Regions from separate parts of the Pseudomonas sp. 1L-C-7-B-C1 genome, predicted to be linked through region 1. Evidence: riboswitches for the same ligand, from Rfam matches in the RefSeq annotation. Region 1 holds a riboswitch; each other region holds the start of a gene.
The links. A riboswitch is a leader RNA that binds a small molecule or an ion and turns the genes downstream of it on or off. The one in region 1 is predicted to bind cobalamin.
Positions count from the first base shown of each region.

Region 2: another riboswitch for cobalamin. It lies ahead of AC0Z8Z_RS18985 (ABC transporter substrate-binding protein); the one in region 1 lies ahead of cobW (cobalamin biosynthesis protein CobW).
Region 3: another riboswitch for cobalamin. It lies ahead of cobO (cob(I)yrinic acid a,c-diamide adenosyltransferase); the one in region 1 lies ahead of cobW (cobalamin biosynthesis protein CobW).

Region 1 is NZ_JBXAWH010000007.1:90,887-97,186, reverse strand. It holds gene AC0Z8Z_RS12745 (acyltransferase family protein) at 345-1,364, shown strand; gene nfuA (Fe-S biogenesis protein NfuA) at 1,470-2,063, shown strand; gene cobM (precorrin-4 C(11)-methyltransferase) at 2,142-2,888, opposite strand; gene AC0Z8Z_RS12730 (cobalamin biosynthesis protein) at 3,092-3,508, opposite strand; gene AC0Z8Z_RS12725 (CbtA family protein) at 3,505-4,224, opposite strand; gene AC0Z8Z_RS12720 (CbtB domain-containing protein) at 4,236-4,445, opposite strand; cobalamin riboswitch at 4,543-4,775, opposite strand; cobalamin riboswitch at 4,877-5,107, shown strand; gene cobW (cobalamin biosynthesis protein CobW) at 5,235-6,300, shown strand, end outside.
Region 2 is NZ_JBXAWH010000012.1:150,125-156,424, forward strand. It holds gene AC0Z8Z_RS18980 (FecCD family ABC transporter permease) at 1-460, opposite strand, end outside; gene AC0Z8Z_RS18985 (ABC transporter substrate-binding protein) at 529-1,530, opposite strand; cobalamin riboswitch at 1,673-1,866, opposite strand; gene AC0Z8Z_RS18990 (aspartate/glutamate racemase family protein) at 2,050-2,772, opposite strand; gene AC0Z8Z_RS18995 (aldo/keto reductase) at 2,833-3,828, opposite strand; gene AC0Z8Z_RS19000 (ATP-dependent Clp protease proteolytic subunit) at 4,242-4,799, shown strand; gene AC0Z8Z_RS19005 (hypothetical protein) at 4,877-5,041, shown strand; gene AC0Z8Z_RS19010 (con-10 family general stress protein) at 5,161-5,343, opposite strand; gene AC0Z8Z_RS19015 (endonuclease/exonuclease/phosphatase family protein) at 5,473-6,222, opposite strand.
Region 3 is NZ_JBXAWH010000011.1:218,289-224,588, reverse strand. It holds gene AC0Z8Z_RS18210 (DUF2066 domain-containing protein) at 1-438, shown strand, start outside; gene AC0Z8Z_RS18205 (AI-2E family transporter) at 493-1,566, shown strand; gene hda (DnaA regulatory inactivator Hda) at 1,783-2,487, shown strand; gene AC0Z8Z_RS18195 (NAD-dependent deacylase) at 2,496-3,269, shown strand; gene AC0Z8Z_RS18190 (C40 family peptidase) at 3,336-4,025, shown strand; gene AC0Z8Z_RS18185 (C40 family peptidase) at 4,113-4,649, shown strand; cobalamin riboswitch at 4,777-5,002, shown strand; gene cobO (cob(I)yrinic acid a,c-diamide adenosyltransferase) at 5,109-5,720, shown strand; gene AC0Z8Z_RS18175 (cobyrinic acid a,c-diamide synthase CobB) at 5,717-6,300, shown strand, end outside.

The DNA of each region.
Region 1 (6,300 bases):
AAAAGTACGAAATAAGATGGCGCTGAAAGGTGCGAAATAATAGCAAACCTGCGCGGATTTAAATCATTCCGGGATTTACATGAATTATGTTCATGTTGGAGGCCGTCGTCGGACCTGCAATCGCGTCCTGCGTGCAACTCCATCGTTAGCGCGGAATAGCCCCGCTGACACTGCCTCAAACGCTGAAACCCTTATAAAACATGGCGCGCAGCCATTATGCAGCCCGTCAGTGAAGCCGAACCTTTTTGCAACGTCTGAAGTCGGACGTTGGGAGTCGCTCTTCGGCACCCGCTCTTTTTGAGTGTGGGATTGAAGGTCAATCCAGACGAAGCAAGAGGTTGCAGATGTTGATTTCGGTTCAGGCCCTGCGGGCACTCGCCGCGTGGGCTGTTGTGTGTCACCACTTCATGCAGATTTTTTTCGACTTCCATCCGAGTGGGCCGGTCGGCCGTTTTTTCACTGAAAAAGGTGCTGTCGGCGTCGACGTCTTCTTCGTTATCAGCGGTCTGGTCATTTACCTTTCGACCGTGGACAAGGACATTCCTGCCGGCCGCTTCATGCTCAATCGGGTGATTCGCATCGTCCCCGCGTATTGGCTGTACACCCTGGTGATGGGCCTGCTCGTGGTCGTCGCACAGCCGCTGTTGCCCCATCAGGTGGTCGACTGGCAGAGCTTCGTCTTATCGCTGTTGTTTATCCCTTCGGAAAACCCTGGCGGTTACGGCCTCTATCCCACCCTGAACGTGGGCTGGACGCTGAATTACGAAATGTTGTTTTACGTGCTGTTCTCGATGGTCTTCCTGTTTCAGCAACGGCTGCGCCCGCTGATCCTGGCAGCGGCATTGTTTGCCATTACCGACGTGCTGGGTCGCTCCGGGCTGGTCAGCCGGTTCTATGCCAATGACATCGTGTATGAATTCCTGCTTGGCATCTTCGTGGGTGTGATCTACCGCCGGGGCTGGATCAGCGAAAGGCTGTGGTTGCCCTTGATCGCAATCGGCGCTGCGCTGTTCACCATCGACCACCTGCAACCGGCGCCACGCATCATCAATTGGGGCCTGCCGAGCGCGGTGATCGTCGTCGCCTGCATCTCCCTCGAACCCTATCTGCGCAATTACCGCCTGCTGAAAACCATGGGCGACTGTTCGTACTCGGTTTACCTGCTCCACGTGCTGGTGCTCTATGCGGGATGGCTGGTGAGCGAGCGCTACGGCGTTAACCCCTATCTGGTCTTCGCCGTCTGCGTGCCAGTCATCGCGCTCGGGGCGTGGCTCAGTTATGAGTGGATCGAGAAGGGGCTGTACCGGCGCATGAAGGGCTGGCTGGACCAGAGAAGGGCGAGCAAGGAGGCGGCGCTGTCGTGACAGGCGCCGGGCAGTCGATGGGTCGCTTACCCGACTAATTTACTAGGGCTTTGTCAGGCGCAGTTGATTGGCGTAAACTGCGCCCCACGTCTGCGAGGAATTTTCATGACCGCTATTACGATTACCGATGCCGCCCACGATTACCTGGCTGATCTGCTGGAAAAGCAGAACACGCCCGGCATCGGCATCCGCGTGTTTATTACCCAGCCTGGCACCCAATACGCTGAAACCTGCATTGCCTATTGCAAGCCAGGCGAAGAGAAACCCGAAGACACGGCCATTGGCCTGAAAAGCTTCACCGCCTGGATCGACGCATTCAGCGAAGCGTTTCTGGACGATGCCGTGGTCGATTACGCCACCGACCGCATGGGCGGACAGCTGACCATCAAGGCGCCGAACGCCAAGGTGCCGATGGTTAACGCCGACAGCCCGATCAACGAACGCATTAATTACTACCTGCAGACCGAGATCAACCCAGGGCTCGCCAGCCATGGCGGTCAGGTGACTTTGATCGAGGTTGTGGAAGAGGACGCGGCCAATGTCGCCATTCTGCAGTTCGGCGGTGGTTGCCAGGGTTGCGGCCAAGCGGATGTGACGCTCAAGGAAGGCATCGAGCGCACCCTGCTGGAACGCATCCCCGAGCTGACCGGTGTGCGTGACGTGACTGACCACACCCAGAAAGAAAACGCGTATTACTGAGAAGTGATGGCGTGGCAAGCAAGCCCCGACTGGTTCGGGGCTTTTTTGTGGGCGCTCGCCAAGGTCTAGAAGCGCACGCTAGGGCCTGAACACATGGGCGTGGCCCGCGCGATACAGCGATGATTCGCTAAACACATCGTTGCCCAGCACCCGTCCCACCAAAATCAGCGCGGTGCGGCGGAACCCCTTGATCCGCACCTTTTCCTCGATGTCCGCCAGCGTGCCGGTGACCCAGTCCTGATCCGGCCAGCTGGCCCGATGCACCACGGCAATCGGGCAATCGGCGCCGTAGTGTGGGGTCAGCTCGGCGACGATCTTGCCCAGATTATTCACTCCCAAGTGAATCGCCATGGTCGCCTGATGCTGCGCCAGATCACCGAGGGCTTCGCCTTCTGGCATGTCGGTTTTGTCGGCGTAGCGGGTCAGGATCACGCTCTGGGAAATGTCCGGCAGCGTCAGCTCCGTGCCAAGCAATGCAGCGCACGCCGCGGTGGCAGTGACGCCGGGAATGATTTCGAAGGGGATCTGCAGCTCGCGCAGGCAGCGGATCTGCTCGCCGATGGCGCCATACAGGCTCGGATCGCCCGAGTGAACACGCGCCACATCCTGGCCTTGCGCATGAGCGGATTTCATCAGATCGATGATCTGCTCAAGGTGCAACGAAGCGCTATTGGCGACCTGAACCGCCTGATGCCCTTCCAGCACCGCTTCAGGCACCAGGGAGCCGGCGTAAATGATCACCGGGCAATTGCGGATCAGCCGCTGACCTTTAACAGTGATCAGATCCGGATCTCCCGGCCCGGCGCCGATGAAATAAACAGTCATGGGGTGTCCTGATTGGAATTCATTGGAGCACTGACTCGTCGAATGCATTATCCCTGAGCGCACTCGGTCTGACTTTGTAGGACTCGCTTTAGCCGGGAAGGGGCCCTCGGGCACACCATCAAAATCTGCGGTGTGACCACTGACGCCTTCCCGGCTAAAGCCGGTCCTACAGTTTGAGCCGGTCCTACAAGGGTTGGCCGGTCCTACAAGATTGCGGTTGCCAGCGCAAATGTCGCATGGGGGCTTTTTCGGCGGGGGATGGCCAGGGTCACGGGCGCGCCGGTTAACCGGGTCGCCATCGCCAGCGCCGCGCTTTCCGCCACGCCGTAGCAGCCGGTGCGTTCAAAGGCGATGTCCGAACGGTACGTCAGCTGTGCCTCGTAAGCCGCCAGATCCCCCGCGCTGAAAAACCCGATCGTCAGCTCCAGCTCATGACCCAGTGCCAGCAATCCCGCCTCAGCCGACTTGCCGTCAATGGAGGCGAGGCCGGCAACGTCCTTTAGCTCAAGCTGACATTCGCGCAAACCATCCTCCATCAACTGCCGAAGCTCCAGCGCCGAACAGCCGCGCTGGCAGCCCAGACCGACCACCCACAGCGGCCGTTCGCGCAACTCGTTCACAGAGCAGGGTTCAAACCGGCTTGCGTCGCGGGCGTGTCACTGCGACGAAACAGCCAGGCGCTGATCCAGCCCAGGGCAATCCAGAAAACCGCATTGGTCAGCAGCGACGCAATCTTGAATTGCGCTTCAAGGGCTTCCGGGGCGAGTGCCGAATGCACCGCCGGCTGAGGGGCGCCGACGATATGCGGCACCACCAGAATCATTGCGCCCACAACCTTCAAAAGCCAGTGCCGGGCAAACACCAACAACGCCAACCCTGCAGCCGTGGAGGCAGCAGTGCCCACCCACCAGATCTGCCGTTGGGTCAGGTCCGCCGCGACGGTGCCGGGCAGTTCGGGCGGCAAACCAAGAGTGGGCGCCAGCACGAATACCGCATAACCGGCCAATCCCCACATCACGCCTTCGCGGGCACTGGTCGGCGTACGCAGGGTGTACAGCGCCGCCAGCATCAAGGCGAACCCGACCGCGACCACCAGATTACCGCCGGTGGTGGACAGCACGCGCTGCCAGCCGTCTTCCGGCTCCCAGGCTTCGGCGTCATGGACGTGGCCGGCTATCGCACCGTCGCCGTGCTCGTGCATCTCAGTAGCCGGGGCCTTTTCGTAGGTCTCCGCCTGCAGGATCAGTGGCGCCACCGAGAAGCTCTGCAGCAGTGTCAACAACAGGGCGGCGAGCAGTCCGGTGAACCCGGCCGTTTGCGCAATTCGCTTGAACATGGCGGCAGGTCTCAATGGCAAGGGAAGGCGGAGCTGTGACGGGTGTCGTGTGCCGCGTTGTGCACCGCATCGATGTGGGAGAAACCGGCGAAGTACACCAGAAATGCGCCGAGAAACATCGCGCTGACGGCGGCAACAAGGCGCTGGCTTTGCGTGGCAGTCACGGCCGTTGTGGTGTTGCCGGCGGTGCCGGACGTCTGGCGGGGTGTGCTGATGGACATGGCGCTTCCCTCTGAAGTGGTTTCAGCGGACGGAAAGGCGCAAGGGCACCGCAGGCGAATGCCGGCAGTGCTCAACAGCGCCCGCCCACCGCGGGTTGTTATGGTGTGTTGTCGGGCCGGTCTCCGGGCTCGCGAGGGGCACATGCATCAGCCGTTACAGCCATCGTGCCTTCAAGAATCGCCTTCCCATATCGATGCCGACACAGTGGATCTGACTCTTCACTCGCTTACCGTTGCGGGGGCAGCACCGGACTGATGCACACCCGAAGGTCTGCACGCACCGGTTTCCCGTTTCACCCTGTGAAGGGCACCCGTAACAAGGTGTGTAGAAGACCACGCACGGTTCGTGTCGTCAATCGTGGGGTCATTCGCTGCGTCAATCGGCGCGGCAATCACTGCAACGGCGCGATTGACCGGCCTGCGGTCACTGCGTAGCCTTGCGCACTTGAGGTTCGCCGGCCGCCTTTTCATGTATCAAGGCCACCGGCGCTAAGAAGGGAATGCGGTTTCAAGCCGCAGCTGCCCCCGCAACTGTAAACGGACAGGTTCATTGCACAGCCACTGCGCGAGCGGGAAGGCGCGATGAATGCCAGTCGCCTGACGATGCCTGTCAGCAACCGGCCGCCGTGAGCCAGGAGACCTGCCTCGAATCGGACCGCTTGCAAGCGGCCGAGGCATTCCACTACAACCGGGCGGGGTGATCCGGTGGCGAATCGAACCGCGCGCCTGCTTCCGCCGGCCTGCGCTGTTTTCGTCCTCGTTGCCCCGCCGCACGCCTGAGGGCAACCGATGAAAACACTGGCCAAACTTCCCGTCACCATCGTCACCGGCTTTCTCGGCTCGGGCAAAACCACCTTGCTGCGGCACATGCTCGACAACGCCGAAGGCCGACGCATCGCCGTCATCGTCAATGAATTCGGCGAGTTGGGCATCGACGGCGACATCCTCAAGCAGTGCACCATCGGCTGCACCGAAGAAGAGGCCGTCGGTCGCGTCTACGAACTGGCCAACGGCTGCCTGTGCTGCACCGTTCAGGAAGAGTTCTTCCCGGTGATGCAGGAGCTGGTCGCCCGCCGCGGCGATCTCGATCACATCCTCATCGAAACCTCGGGCCTGGCCCTGCCGAAGCCGCTGGTGCAAGCCTTTCAGTGGCCGGAAATTCGCAACGCCTGCACCGTCGACGCGGTGATCACCGTGGTCGACAGCCCGGCCGTGATCGCCGGCACCTTCGCCGCGTTCCCGGATCAGGTCGACGCTCAGCGCAAGCTCGACCCGAACCTGGACCACGAATCGCCGCTGCACGAGCTGTTCGCCGACCAACTGGCCAGCGCCGATCTGGTCGTGCTGAACAAGGCCGACATGCTCGACGCCGATGCGCTGGCAGCGGTGCGCGCGGAAGTTGCCGAAGAATTGCCGCCAGCAGTAAAAATCGTCGAAGCGAACCGAGGCCAGCTGCCGATCAGCGTGTTGCTGGGGCTCGGCGCCGAATCCGAGCTGCACATTGATGGCCGCAAGACCCATCACGATCACCACGAAGGCGACGATCACGATGATCACGACCATGACGCCTTCGACTCCATCTCCATTACGCTGCCCCAGGCGGATGAATCGCTGTTGCTCGACGCGCTGACCCAGGCCGTCGTCCAGCACGGCATCCTGCGCGTCAAAGGCTTCGCTGCAATTCCCGGCAAACCCATGCGCCTGCTGGTGCAAGGCGTCGGCACGCGCTTCGACAAGCATTTCGACCGCGCCTGGAAGCCTGACGAAGCCCGGGAAACCCACTTGGTGCTGATCGGCCAGGAACTGGACGCCGGCGTCCTCGAAGCGCAATTGCGCGCTGCACTCTCAGGGACCA
Region 2 (6,300 bases), on a different contig from region 1:
TCAGGGCGTTGAACAGCTGGGACCCGGCAATGCCCGCCAGAATGATCTGGCCGGCAGCGGTCTGACCACGGGAGGAGCGGGCGAGCAGGGCGACCAGCGCGAACGCGGCGATCGCACCGGCAAACGCGCCGGTCGAGAGAGAAATCGTACCGGCGCCGATGCCGATGATCGCCACCAACACTGCGCCGGTCGACGCGCCGGCGGAAATGCCCAGCAAGTAGGGATCGGCCAGCGGATTGCGCAGCAACGATTGCAAGACCACGCCCGACACCGCCAGCCCTGCGCCGCAGGTCGCGGCAACGATGGCCCGGGTCAGGCGGTAATTCCAGACGATGCCCTCGTCGATAGGGTCGAGAGGAAAACCCGCGGCCCACAGCTTGTTGGCCAGCACCTGAACGATCACCGGCAGGCTGATCGACGTCTCGCCAATCGCCACGCCCGCCAGCACCGCCAACGCCATCAACGCGAGGGCCCAGGCACCGTGGCCGAAGATTCGGACGACGCTCGACCGGGGCATGCTGAATGACGTCATTGCGCTTGAGTGGCCTGAGCCAGTTGCTCGATGCCGTCAAACAGCCGCACGCTGGACTCCATGGCGCTGGCGTCCATGATCACGATGCGATTGTTTTTCACCGCGTCCATGTTGCGGGTGACAGGGTCGGAGCGGAGAAACGCCAGCTTCTTCTCGTGATCGTCGGCCGGGAAGCGGCGACGGTCCATGCGTGCGATGACCAGCACGGTCGGGTTGGCCTTGGCGATGGTTTCCCAGCCCACGGTCGGCCATTCCTCATCGGAGTCGATGACGTTACGCATGCCGAGGGTGTCGAGCATGAAGTTGGGGATGCCCTTGCGCCCGGCCACGTAAGGGTCGACGTTGATGTCCGGGCTGGAAAACCAGAACACCGCCGAGACGGGTGGATTGTCATGGGCTTTCGCTTGCGTCACCGCCTGGGCCAGCCGGGTTTGGTAACCCGTGATCAATTGCTCGCCACGGTCCTGCACGTCGAAGATCTGCGCCAGCTGACGCAGGCTTTTGTACAGGGTGTCGATGCGGAAGGCTTCGAGGCGCGTGCCGTCAGCGCCAACCCGGTTGTTCTTGCCCTCGCAATCGGACGGCAGGATGTAGGTCGGGATGCCCAGATCGCGAAACTGCTCGCGGGTGCCGACCGCGCCCTGGGGCCCGACCATCCACTCAAACTGCACCGGCACGAAATCCGGGCGTTTGCCGATCACTGATTCAAAACTCGGCGCGTTGTCGGCCAGGCGCTCGATGCCGTCGTTGAGGGTTTGGTACTGGGGCAGCACGGGATTGAACCACAGCGAAGTGCCGATCACGTTGGGGCCCAGGCCGAGGGCGTAGAGCATCTCGGTGGCGGCCTGGCCGATGGTGACGGTTTTCTGCGGGGCATGGGTGAAGGTCAGCGGTTCGCCGCAGTTGTCCACGGTCAAAGGGTAGGCCGTCGACGCCGCGAAACCGGCGGTGGGCAAAGTCAGCGTGACGAGCAGGGCGGCGAGGCGGCGCAGCGGCATGAACAGCGATCTCCAGAAAGCCTGAGTGCTTGGCGAAGCAGGCGCTGGAAAGTCCACCCGACGGGCGCCCCTACGATGAGGGCGAGCACAGCGTGCGCGAGCGACGCGCGAACGGGAGTCCTTCCCCGGACACCCCGCCGGTGAATGAATATGCTGGCCGGCAGGTCTCCTGACTGGCGCATCATCGCTATGCTTCGGCCTTCCCGGGGTCACCCAGTGGCAAACAGGAAGCAGGGCTCAGCGCCTACAGTTGCGGGGACAGTTCCGTTTCAGCGCGCAGCGCGCCTGGGGATTCCCTATTAATTCCGAGTGGAAACCGGCGGCGGGGATACTAAACGATTCGGCGGGTGGAGGCGAATGCGGCGGCGGTGTGGCAGAGGCTAATACCTGTGGGAGTGAGCTTGCTCGCGAAGAGGCCGGCACATCCGCTAAATCTTCAGTGGCCAGGATGCAGTCTTCGCGAGCAAGCTCACTCCTACAAGGGTTCGTGCGCGCTCTTCGTAAGTCCAGAGGGGCTGCCTACAGCTTAAACGGCCAACCGACGATCTTCTTCGGCCGAGGCGTCGCATAGGTCCGCACTTTCGAGGTCTTCAACCCCAGACGCACCAGCGATTCGGCCAGCGCCACCGCTGCGGTGACGCCATCCACCACGGGCACGCCGGCGCGGTCGCGGATGAGTTGATCCAGCCCGGCCATGCCGCCGCAGCCCAGGCAGATCACTTCGGCCTTGTCGCGGGTCACCGCGTCGAGGGCCTGCTCAACGATGGCTTCGACCGCACGCTCGGGCGATTCTTCCAGCTCCAGTACGCTCATGCCACTGGCCCGCACCGACGCGCAGCGCTCGTACACGCCGGCCAGCTTCAAACGGTCTTCGATCAGCGGCACGGTGCGGTCCAGCGTCGTGACCACGGCGTATTTATGCCCCAGCAGCATCGCCAGGCTGGCCGCGGCTTCGGTGATGTCCACCACCGGCACATCGAGCAATTCCTGCAAGCCCTCGCGGCCGTGCTCGCCGTAGCCGGCTTGGATCACCGCGTCGTAAGGCCCTTCGTAGGACATCACCCGGTCCATCACCGCAATGGCCGCCAGGTAACTTTCGAAATTGCCTTCCACCGACTCGGCGCCGAAGCGCGGGGTCAGGCCGATGATCTCGGTGCCAAGCGAGGCCACGCTGCGGGCCTGCTCGGCGATGGTCTCGGTCATGGATTCGGTGGTGTTGACGTTGACGATCAGAATTCGCATGGACAGATCTCGCGCGGGAAACAAGGCCGGGCGTCTGGCCCGGCGTCGTTGCCCACGATATCAGTCTTTGCCCGGGACTGGCGCCTGCAGGGCAATGAAGCCCTGATCGCGCATGGCCTGCCAGAAACCATCCGGCACCTGGGCGTTGAGCGCGGTGACGTCTTCGATGATCCGTGATGGCCGGCTGGCACCCGGAATCACCGCTGCCACCAGCGGGTTGGCGAGGACGAACTGCAACGCCGCCGACTTGATGTCCACTTGATACTGCCGGGCGATCTCCTGAATGTGCGCCACCTTGTCGAGCATCGCCGGCGACGCTTCCTGATACTCGAAATGCTTGCCGCCCACCAACACGCCGGAGCTGTAAGGCCCGCCGACGACGAATTCGGCGTTGTGCTGACGGGCCTTGTCGAACAGCCGTTGCAGCGGCTGGTCATGGTCGAGCAGCGAATAACGGCCGGCGAGCAGGAAACCATCGGGCTGGGCTTCTTCCAGGTCCAGGGTCAGTTCGCACGGCTCGACGCGGTTGACGCCAAGGCCCCAGGCCTTGATCACGCCTTCTTCGCGCAGTCGGGTGAGGGCGCGGAAAGCGCCGGTGCGGGCGATGTTGAAATGCTCGATCCAGGCATCGCCGTGGGCGTCCTGGGCGACGTCGTGAACAAACACGATGTCCAGCCGATCGGTGTTCAGGCGTTTCAGGCTCGCTTCAATGGAACGCAGCGTGGCATCGGCGGAGTAATCAGTGACGATCTTGTTTTTCAGGCCTTCAGCGAACGGACCGCTGCGGGTCTCGGTGTCGATCTCGTCGGAAATCAGCCGGCCGACTTTGGTGCTCAGGGTGTACTGGTCGCGGGCAACGCCGGCGAGGGCCTTGCCCAGACGCTGTTCGGACAGCCCGGCGCCGTAGATCGGTGCGGTGTCGAAGTAGCGAATGCCCTGGTCCCAGGCCGATTGAACGGTGGCCGCCGCTTCCTCTTCGTCGATGGTGCGAAACATGTTGCCCAGCGGCGCGGAGCCGAAGCCGAGGCGGCCGATGATCTTGTCGTGCAGACTCATTTGAGGGTGTCCTGTGCGGTAGGGCGTGTTGGATGGCGCGCGGTTCATGACCTGGATCGAGCACGATAAAACCGGCGAAGCTTCTTTACTGACTGTTGATTGCCGCAGGGGTTCTTGGTCATGGGCGGTGTCTTACTTTCACATGCACGGCAAGCGGCTATCCTCAGCCCATGCAACGTTAGCCACGCGTGCGAATTTCAACATTTCAGATAGATACGTCGAGGGCACAGATTTGAGGGTTGCCCAGAGCCTGTATTTGCGGAGTGGCGTCCGACGCCTTCCCGGCTGAAGCCGGTCCTACGAAGGCGCCGGGGTTCTTGGTAGGGCCGGCTTCAGCCGGGAAGAGGCCCGAATATCCACCATTCATCTTCAGCGGCGCCAGGTTTCAGGGTGACTGCACAGCGAGGCCGCCGATGAGCGAGCACATCATTCATTTCCACTGCGGGGTCGATCAGGCCAGCACCGAGCATTTTCGTGATCGCTGCCTCGAAGCCCTTGGTAAAGGCGCGACCGGGTTGCTGCTGAATTTGTCGACCGCCGGCGGCAGCACCGCGCTGGGATTCACCCTGTACAACTTCCTGAAGTCCCTGAAAGTGCCGATCCGCGCACTGAACAGCGGCAACATCGAATCCATGGGCATCGTTATCTATTTGGCGGCTCAAGAGCGGATCGTCTGCCCCCACTCGCGTTTTCTGATCCATCCCATGAGCTGGTACTTCAACCAGAGCTCGGTGGATCACTCACGCATGCGCGAATACCTGCGCAGCCTGGACAACGACCTGCAGCGCTACGTGAATATTTACGAAAGCGAGACCGTGAGCGCCGTGCACCCGCTGGACATCGGGCGCTGCCTGTCGGCGGAGGAGAAAGTGATCCGTGCCGAAGATTCGCTGGCCTGCGGCATTGCCCACCGTGTCGAGCAACTTCAGTTCGCCGAGGATGCCGTGCACTGGACCGTCAGCGCCAGCTAAGCTCGATCCATTGAACCGGGCTGCTCTTGAGCCCTCTGATTCTATTGTTGGCCCCATTGAAACGAGAGGTAACAGCCATGCAATCCCATACGCCTGACGCTGCACCCGTTCCGCCGCGCCCCGCTCCTCAGCCGGGTGACGAAGAGACAGGATTCGACGCCGACCTGGATCCGGGCAATGAAGATCCCGGTTCCCAGTTTGATCGGGACGCAACGGTGACGCTGATCAATCCGGATAAATGAGGGGGAGGGTATCGCTGGCAACATGCGCCTGCAATGAGGCGCACGTCGCTTGTTTAACCGCTGATCAAACAAAAGAGCGAGAGCCCAGGCCCTCGCTCGCTTGACTCACCTGCACGCCACTACGACTTGCCGCCTGAGCCGCCTTTCTTGCCAGTGCCGCTTGCGCCTGCACCCGATTCTCTCTTCATATCGCTTCCGGCATTGCCACTGCCTGAAGCCTGTCCGCCTTTCTTGCCGGCTTCGGACGCTTTTTCTTTATCGTTCGCAAAATTGCCAGGGTTCGACTTTCCGGTGTTAGCCATGATCGCAGACCTCTTGTTATTGAGAAGGCGAAGCCTGTGCCTCGCCTTAAATGTGAGGGGTCGTTCACGCAATGGTTTAACCGAAAGGTCCGCTTGCAGACCAACGGCGGCGGTGATGAACGGCCGTTGCTACATATGCACTTCCACCGCCAGCGGCAGGTGATCGGACAAATGCGTCCACGGCCGCGTGCCGAGAATTTTCGGATGGTGGCTGGTGGCGTTGCGCAGGTAAATGCGGTCCAGGCGCAGCATCGGGAAGCGCGCCGGGTAGGTCTTGGCCAACCGCCCCTGACTGCGCTCGAAGGCCTCGTGCAGGTAGCCGCAGCGCTGAAGACGCTTGTTGCCCTGCAACTGCCAGTCGTTGAAGTCACCGGCAATGACCACCGGAGCGTCTTCGGGCAATGAGTCGAGCAGGTCGCACAGCAGATTCAGCTGCAACTGGCGGTGGCTTTCCAGCAGGCTGAGGTGCACGCAGATCGCGTGGACTTCCGCATGCCCTGGCACCTGCAGCACGCAATGCAGCAGGCCGCGGCGTTCTGGCCCGGTGATCGAAATGTCCAGATTGCGGTGATGCAGGATCGGGTATTTGGACAACAACGCGTTGCCGTGATGGCCGTCAGGGTAGACCGCGTTGCGCCCATAGGCGAAGTCCGTCCACATGCTGTCGGCGAGAAACTCGTAGTGCGGCGTGTCGGGCCAGTCTTCGTACTTGGCGGCGTGGCGGTCGTGGCCGCCGAGGACTTCCTGCAGAAACACCAGGTCGGCACCGGTGCTGCGCACGGCTTCACGCAACTCCGGCAGGATGAAACGCCGGTTCAGGGCGGTGAAGCCCTTGTGGGTGTTCACGGTCAGCACGCGCAGTTTGTGGACTTCGCGCAACGTGGCCGGGTCCGGAGGGGTAGCGTTCGAGCCAGCGGGATCGGGGGTCACGCCCTCACTCCTGTTCGGGGGATGTGC
Region 3 (6,300 bases), on a different contig from region 1:
CTGTGGCTGGGCGACAAGATGGAGCAGGGCAGCGCCAGCGGCGCGAGTTCGGCGGAACTGGCCGATGCGGTGCTGTTGGCGGTGAGCCAGCGTCTGGCGCCGCGTTTCGTGGTCAAGCCCGGCGCGGCGACCGGCATGGTGCTGGATGTGCAGGGCATGAATCTTGAGCGTTATGCGCAGCTGTTGCGCCTGCTCGAACCGTTCGGTGGCCGCCTGAAATCAGCCGACGGTGATCGCGTCGCTTTCGACGTCAGCGGCAGCCCCGATCAGTTGCGGTCCCAGCTGTCGCTGGCGAAGTTGCAGGAAGTGCCGGCCAGTGAGCTCGCCAGCGCGCCGGTTAATTCCGCGCCCAACCCGGCGCCGGCGTCTGCTGACGGCACGCCCGCAGCACCGCAGCCGCCTGCTGTTTCCGACAGCGCACTGCACTTCCGTTGGTGAACAGGTTCATAACGACGTTGCGCAAAGCACATCATCTTGGGGAAAGAGGCAGTAATGACTGATACGCGTCGTTGGTTCTGGCTGGGCGGGGTTGTCCTGGTCTGTTTGTTCGTCTGGCTGCTGCATTCGATTCTGACGCCGTTCCTCGTGGCCTTGCTGCTGGCGTACATGGGCGATCCGCTGGCAGACCGGCTGGAAAAACTGAAAATGTCCCGCACCATGAGTGTGGTGACGGTGTTCCTGTTGTTCACCCTGATTTTCATGGGACTGCTGTTGGTGCTGGTGCCGATGCTGGCCAAGCAGCTTTATCGCCTGTACGAACTGGCGCCGCAGATCCTCGACTGGCTGCAGCACACCGCCCTGCCGTGGACACAGGCCAAGCTGGGCCTGGCAGACGGGTTCTGGAAGTTCGACAAGGTCAAGGCGGCGATCTCGGAGCACATGGGTCAGACTGGCGACATCGTCGGCATCGTCCTGTCCCAGGCCACCACCTCGACCCTGGCGCTGATCGGCTGGCTGACCAATCTGGTGCTGATCCCGGTGGTCTGCTTCTACTTGCTGCGTGACTGGGACGTGATGACCGCCAAGGTCCGCAGCCTGTTGCCGCGTCACCGCGAGAAGAAGATTGTCGCCCTGGCGGACGAGTGCCATGAGGTCTTGGGCGCGTTCATTCGTGGTCAGTTGCTGGTGATGGTCGCGCTGGGCGTGATCTACGCCGCCGGGTTGATGCTGGTCGGGCTGGAGCTGGGGCTGTTGATCGGTGTCATCGCCGGCCTGGCGGCCATCGTGCCGTACATGGGTTTCGTGATCGGCATCGGCTCGGCGATACTGGCGGGCTTCTTCCAGTTCGGCGGCGACCTGTACCCGATGCTGGGCATCGTGGCGGTGTTCATAGTCGGTCAGGCGCTGGAAGGCATGGTGCTGACGCCATTGCTGGTAGGCGACCGCATTGGCCTGCACCCGGTCGCGGTGATCTTCGCCATCCTGGCGGGCGGCGAGCTGTTCGGCTTCACTGGCATCCTGCTGGCGCTCCCGGTGGCGGCGGTGATCATGGTGTTGGTGCGCCACGTTCATGACCTGTACAAGGATTCTGACATCTACGGCGGTCTGGACGACCCGGATCTCTGATTCCCGCGAATCAGGATGCGTACCGGCGCGCGGTGTTCACCGCGCGCCTCCTTTCTCGGCGGGTTTTGCCCGTATTCCCCAGTGATACCAGTGACCTACGCAAGCCTTTGATTTTGCTGGCGGTCTGCCGCATTGTGCGGCCAGCCCTGCGGGTATAGACTTTGCGCACTTTTCACAGAGGCCATTTGGCGGTTCGTCTCGAACCGTTCAGCCAGCATGAAACCAGTTCAGCTGCCCCTGAGTGTGCGTCTGCGTGATGACGCCACCTTCATCAATTACTATCCAGGCGCCAATGCCGCTGCACTCGGCTATGTCGAGCGGCTGTGCGAAGCCGAGGCCGGCTGGACGGAGAGTCTGATTTATCTGTGGGGCAAGAACGGGGTAGGGCGCACGCATCTGTTGCAGGCCGCCTGCCTGCGTTTCGAACAGATGGGCGAGCCGGCGGTTTACCTGCCGATGGCCGAGTTGCTCGATCAAGGCATCGGCCTGTTCGATCATCTGGAGCAGTACGAACTGGTGTGCCTCGATGACTTGCAGGCGGTGGTCGGCAAGCCTGAGTGGGAAGAAGCGTTGTTCCATCTGTTCAACCGCCTTCGCGACAGCGGCCGACGCTTGCTTATCGCCGCTTCATGCTCGCCGAGGGAGCTGCCGGTCAAGCTGGCCGACTTGAAATCACGGCTGACCATGGCGCTCGTGTTCCAGATGCGTCTGTTGTCCGACGAGGAAAAGCTCCGCGCCCTGCAGTTACGCGCCTCGCGTCGCGGGCTGCACCTGACCGATGAGGTGGGGCATTTCATCCTTACCCGCGGCAAGCGCAGCATGAGCGCGCTGTTCGACCTGCTTGAGCAACTCGATCAGGCCTCGCTCCAGGCCCAGCGCAAGCTGACCATTCCCTTCCTCAAAGAAACCCTCGGTTGGTAGGCGCGTCCGTGGTCGATCCGGCCCTGGTGCTGCAAACCGCCGCGGCTCTGCGCCACGCCACCCGTATTCTGATCATCACCGGCGCCGGCCTCTCGGCTGATTCGGGTCTGCCAACCTATCGCGGTGTCGGTGGACTGTATAACGGCGAGACCGACGACGGCCTGCCCATCGAAATGGCCTTGTCCGGCCCGATGCTGCGTCGTGATCCCGCGCTGTGCTGGAAGTACATCGCACAATTGGGCAGCGCTTGCCTGGGCGGACGTCCCAATGCGGCGCACTACGCCATCGCCGAATTGCAGCGGCGCAAGCCGGAGTGCTGGGTATTGACGCAAAACGTCGACGGCTACCATCGCGCCGCAGGCAGTCCACCGGAACGGCTGATCGAAATTCACGGCCAGTTGGCGCCGCTCTACTGTCAATCTTGTGGCGCCGAGGATCTACAGTTGAGCGAACATCTCAACCGGCCATTGCCACCACTGTGTCCCCGCTGTACTGGCGTTCTGCGGCCATCGGTGGTGTTGTTTGGGGAGATGTTGCCGGAGTTGGCACTGAACGTGCTTGAGAGGGAGATGGCAAAAGGCTTTGACGCTGTGCTCAGCATCGGAACCACCGCCAGCTTCCCGTACATTCATGAGTCTATGCTGCGCGCTCGGGTGACGGGAGGCTTTACTGCCGAGATAAATCCTTCGCCGACCGATCATTCCGCGCATATGGATGCGTTTCTGAGGTGTAGAGCCTTAGAAGTGATGGACGACATCGTAAGTCACATTTGTTTCGATTGAATTTGCAAATGGGTACGATAGCGGGCATAGTTTCGGCTTCTTTACACTTCAGCCACGGTCGTGCACATGCTAAACCGCTTCGCACCCCTCGTGCCTCTCGCACTCGTAACGCTGTTGTTCGGCTGCGCGGCCCAGATGCCGACGTCGCAACAACAGTCGCAAAGCCCCCAGTTCCGGGACTCTGCCACTGCTCAATCCGCTACCAAGCGCGCCGACTACGCCTCTTCCGTACTGGATGACGAAGTCGCCACTGAAGACGAGCTCGCTCAGTTTGCCGACAACAAGCCATACCGATTGCCGGTTCTGGCTGACAGCATCCTCGAACGCGGCAAATCCTTGATAGGCACTCGCTATCGCTTTGGCGGCACGTCGACCACCTCCGGTTTCGACTGCAGCGGTTTCATCGGTTACCTCTTCCGTGAAGAGGCGGGCATGAGCCTGCCGCGGTCTTCCCGCGAAATGATCAATATCGATGCCCCTCTCATCAAGCGCAATGACCTCAAGCCGGGCGATCTGCTGTTCTTCAGCACCGCCGGCCGTGGTCGTGTCAGCCATGCGGGCATCTACCTGGGCGATGACCAGTTCATCCATTCCAGCAGCCGCCGCAGCGGTGGCGTCCGCGTCGACAGCCTCGACGATGCCTACTGGGCCAAGACCTTCATCGAAGCCAAACGCGCACTGGCCATGGCACCTTCAACGGTACCTGAAACCACCACCGCGATGACCTCGACTACCATCAAGCGCCAACACCGTTAATTCCGGGCGCGTAGAGGGTTCGGCCCTCTTGCGCGCAACCCCGGCTGTCGGCAAAGTAAGCTGCACCCCGCACAGGTTGTCGTGTTTATGTCGTTAACGGTTCGCCTGATGGTTGCCTCTCTGGCTGTGCTGCTGGCCGCGTGTTCCAGCACTCCACCGCCCGCTCCGCGCAAGGTCGTCTATCGGCCTGTGGTTTCCGCTCCTCCCCAGTTTGCTTCACCGCTCGCCGACGACGTCTTGTTGCGCGCGATCGGCCTCGTTGGCACGCCCTATCGCTGGGGCGGCAACACGCCTGATTCGGGATTCGATTGCAGTGGCCTGATCGGCTACGTCTACCACGATGCGGCGGGGATCACCTTGCCGCGGTCGACACGGGATATGATCACCCTGCGCGGTCCTGACATCGATCGCAGTCAGCTGCAGACCGGTGATCTGGTGTTCTTCGCCACCAGCGGCGGCTCCCACGTCAGCCATGCCGGCATCTACGTCGGGGAAGGGCGATTCGTTCACGCACCAGCCACCGGCGGCACCGTCAAACTCGACAGCCTCGACAAGCCCTATTGGCAAAAAGCCTGGCTGAACGCCAAACGCGTTATCCAGCCATCGAACCTCGCCAGGCAATAGTCGCTTCTGAGGCAATGTGTTCATGGGCTGTTGCTGCATGAACACCTGTGCCTTTCAGGGTGAAATCCCGTAAACCCGTGGGCGCTCTGCCCACGGTTCGATTGACGCTCCCCAGTCAACCCTCTAACCTTCGCGCCATGTTTCAGGTGCCCGGGACTTCGTTGGTCCACAGGGTGAAACAGGGAAGCCGGTGCGATTGCTCGTGCGATCAATTCCGGCGCTGCCTCCGCAACGGTAAATGAGTCTGGGCCACGCACGATGCCACTGTGTTCGCTGAACATGGGAAGGCGCATGGCCTGCCACGCTTGTGGCAACTCATGAGTCCGGAGACCGGCCTGATCCATCGAACAGCATCACGGAGGGCGATGCTCTGCTGCAGGCCGGCCTTGTCCGGTGCCTGCTGACAGTCTTTGCCCGTGCCCTCCGTCTGCCACACCTGCCCTCAAGCGGAGAGCTGAGATGAGCGAATCCCCCGAACGTGACGAACGCCACCTGGCGCGCATGCTGCGCAAAAAGGCGGTGATGGACGAGCGCATTTCCAGCGCGCCGAATGAATGCGGATTGCTGTTGGTGCTGACCGGCAACGGCAAAGGCAAGAGCAGTTCGGCGTTCGGCATGCTCGCCCGCGCCATGGGCCACGGCATGCAGTGCGGCGTCGTTCAGTTCATCAAAGGCCGCCACAGCACCGGCGAAGAGCTGTTCTTCCGCCGCTTCCCTGAACAAGTGCGTTACCACGTGATGGGCGAGGGCTTCACCTGGGAAACCCAGGACCGCCAGCGTGACATCGCCGCCGCCGAAGCCGCCTGGGCCGTGGCCCGGGAGATGCTCAAGGACGCGTCCATCGGTATGGTCGTGCTCGATGAGCTGAACATCGCCCTCAAGCACGGTTATCTGGACCTGGAGCAGGTGCTGAGCGATCTGCAGGCACGGCCACCGATGCAGCATGTGATCGTCACCGGTCGCGGGGCGAAGCATGAATTGATCGACCTTTCAGACACCGTGTCCGAAATCGGCGTGGTCAAGCATGCCTTTCAAGCCGGCATCAAGGCCCAGAAAGGCATCGAACTGTGAGTGAGCGTCAACCCCGGCACTGCCCGGCAGTGCTGATCGCAGCGCCGGCGTCCGGTCAGGGCAAAACCACCGTCACTGCCGCACTGGCCCGTCTGCACCGCAATCAGGGGCGCAAGGTGCGCGTGTTCAAATGTGGGCCGGACTTTCTCGACCCGATGATTCTTGAACGCGCCAGCGGCCATCCGGTGTACCAACTGGACATGTGGATGATCGGCGAGGACGAAAGCCGGCGCCTTTTATGGGAAGCCGCTGCCGATGCCGACCTGATCCTCATCGAAGGCGTCATGGGCTTGTTCGACGGCACCCCCTCCAGCGCCGACCTGGCGCGGCGTTTCGGCGTGCCGGTGCTGGGCGTGATTGACGGCACGGCCATGGCCCAGACCTTCGGCGCTTTGGCGCTGGGACTGGCGCGCTATCAGCCGGATCTGCCGTTCGCCGGCGTGCTGGCCAATCGCGTCGGTACGGTGCGCCACGCGCAGTTGCTGGAAGGCAGCCTGACCGAAGGCCTGCGCTGGTACGGCGCGCTGTCCCGTGAAACCGGCATTGAGCTGCCCAGCCGGCACCTCGGCCTGGTGCAGGC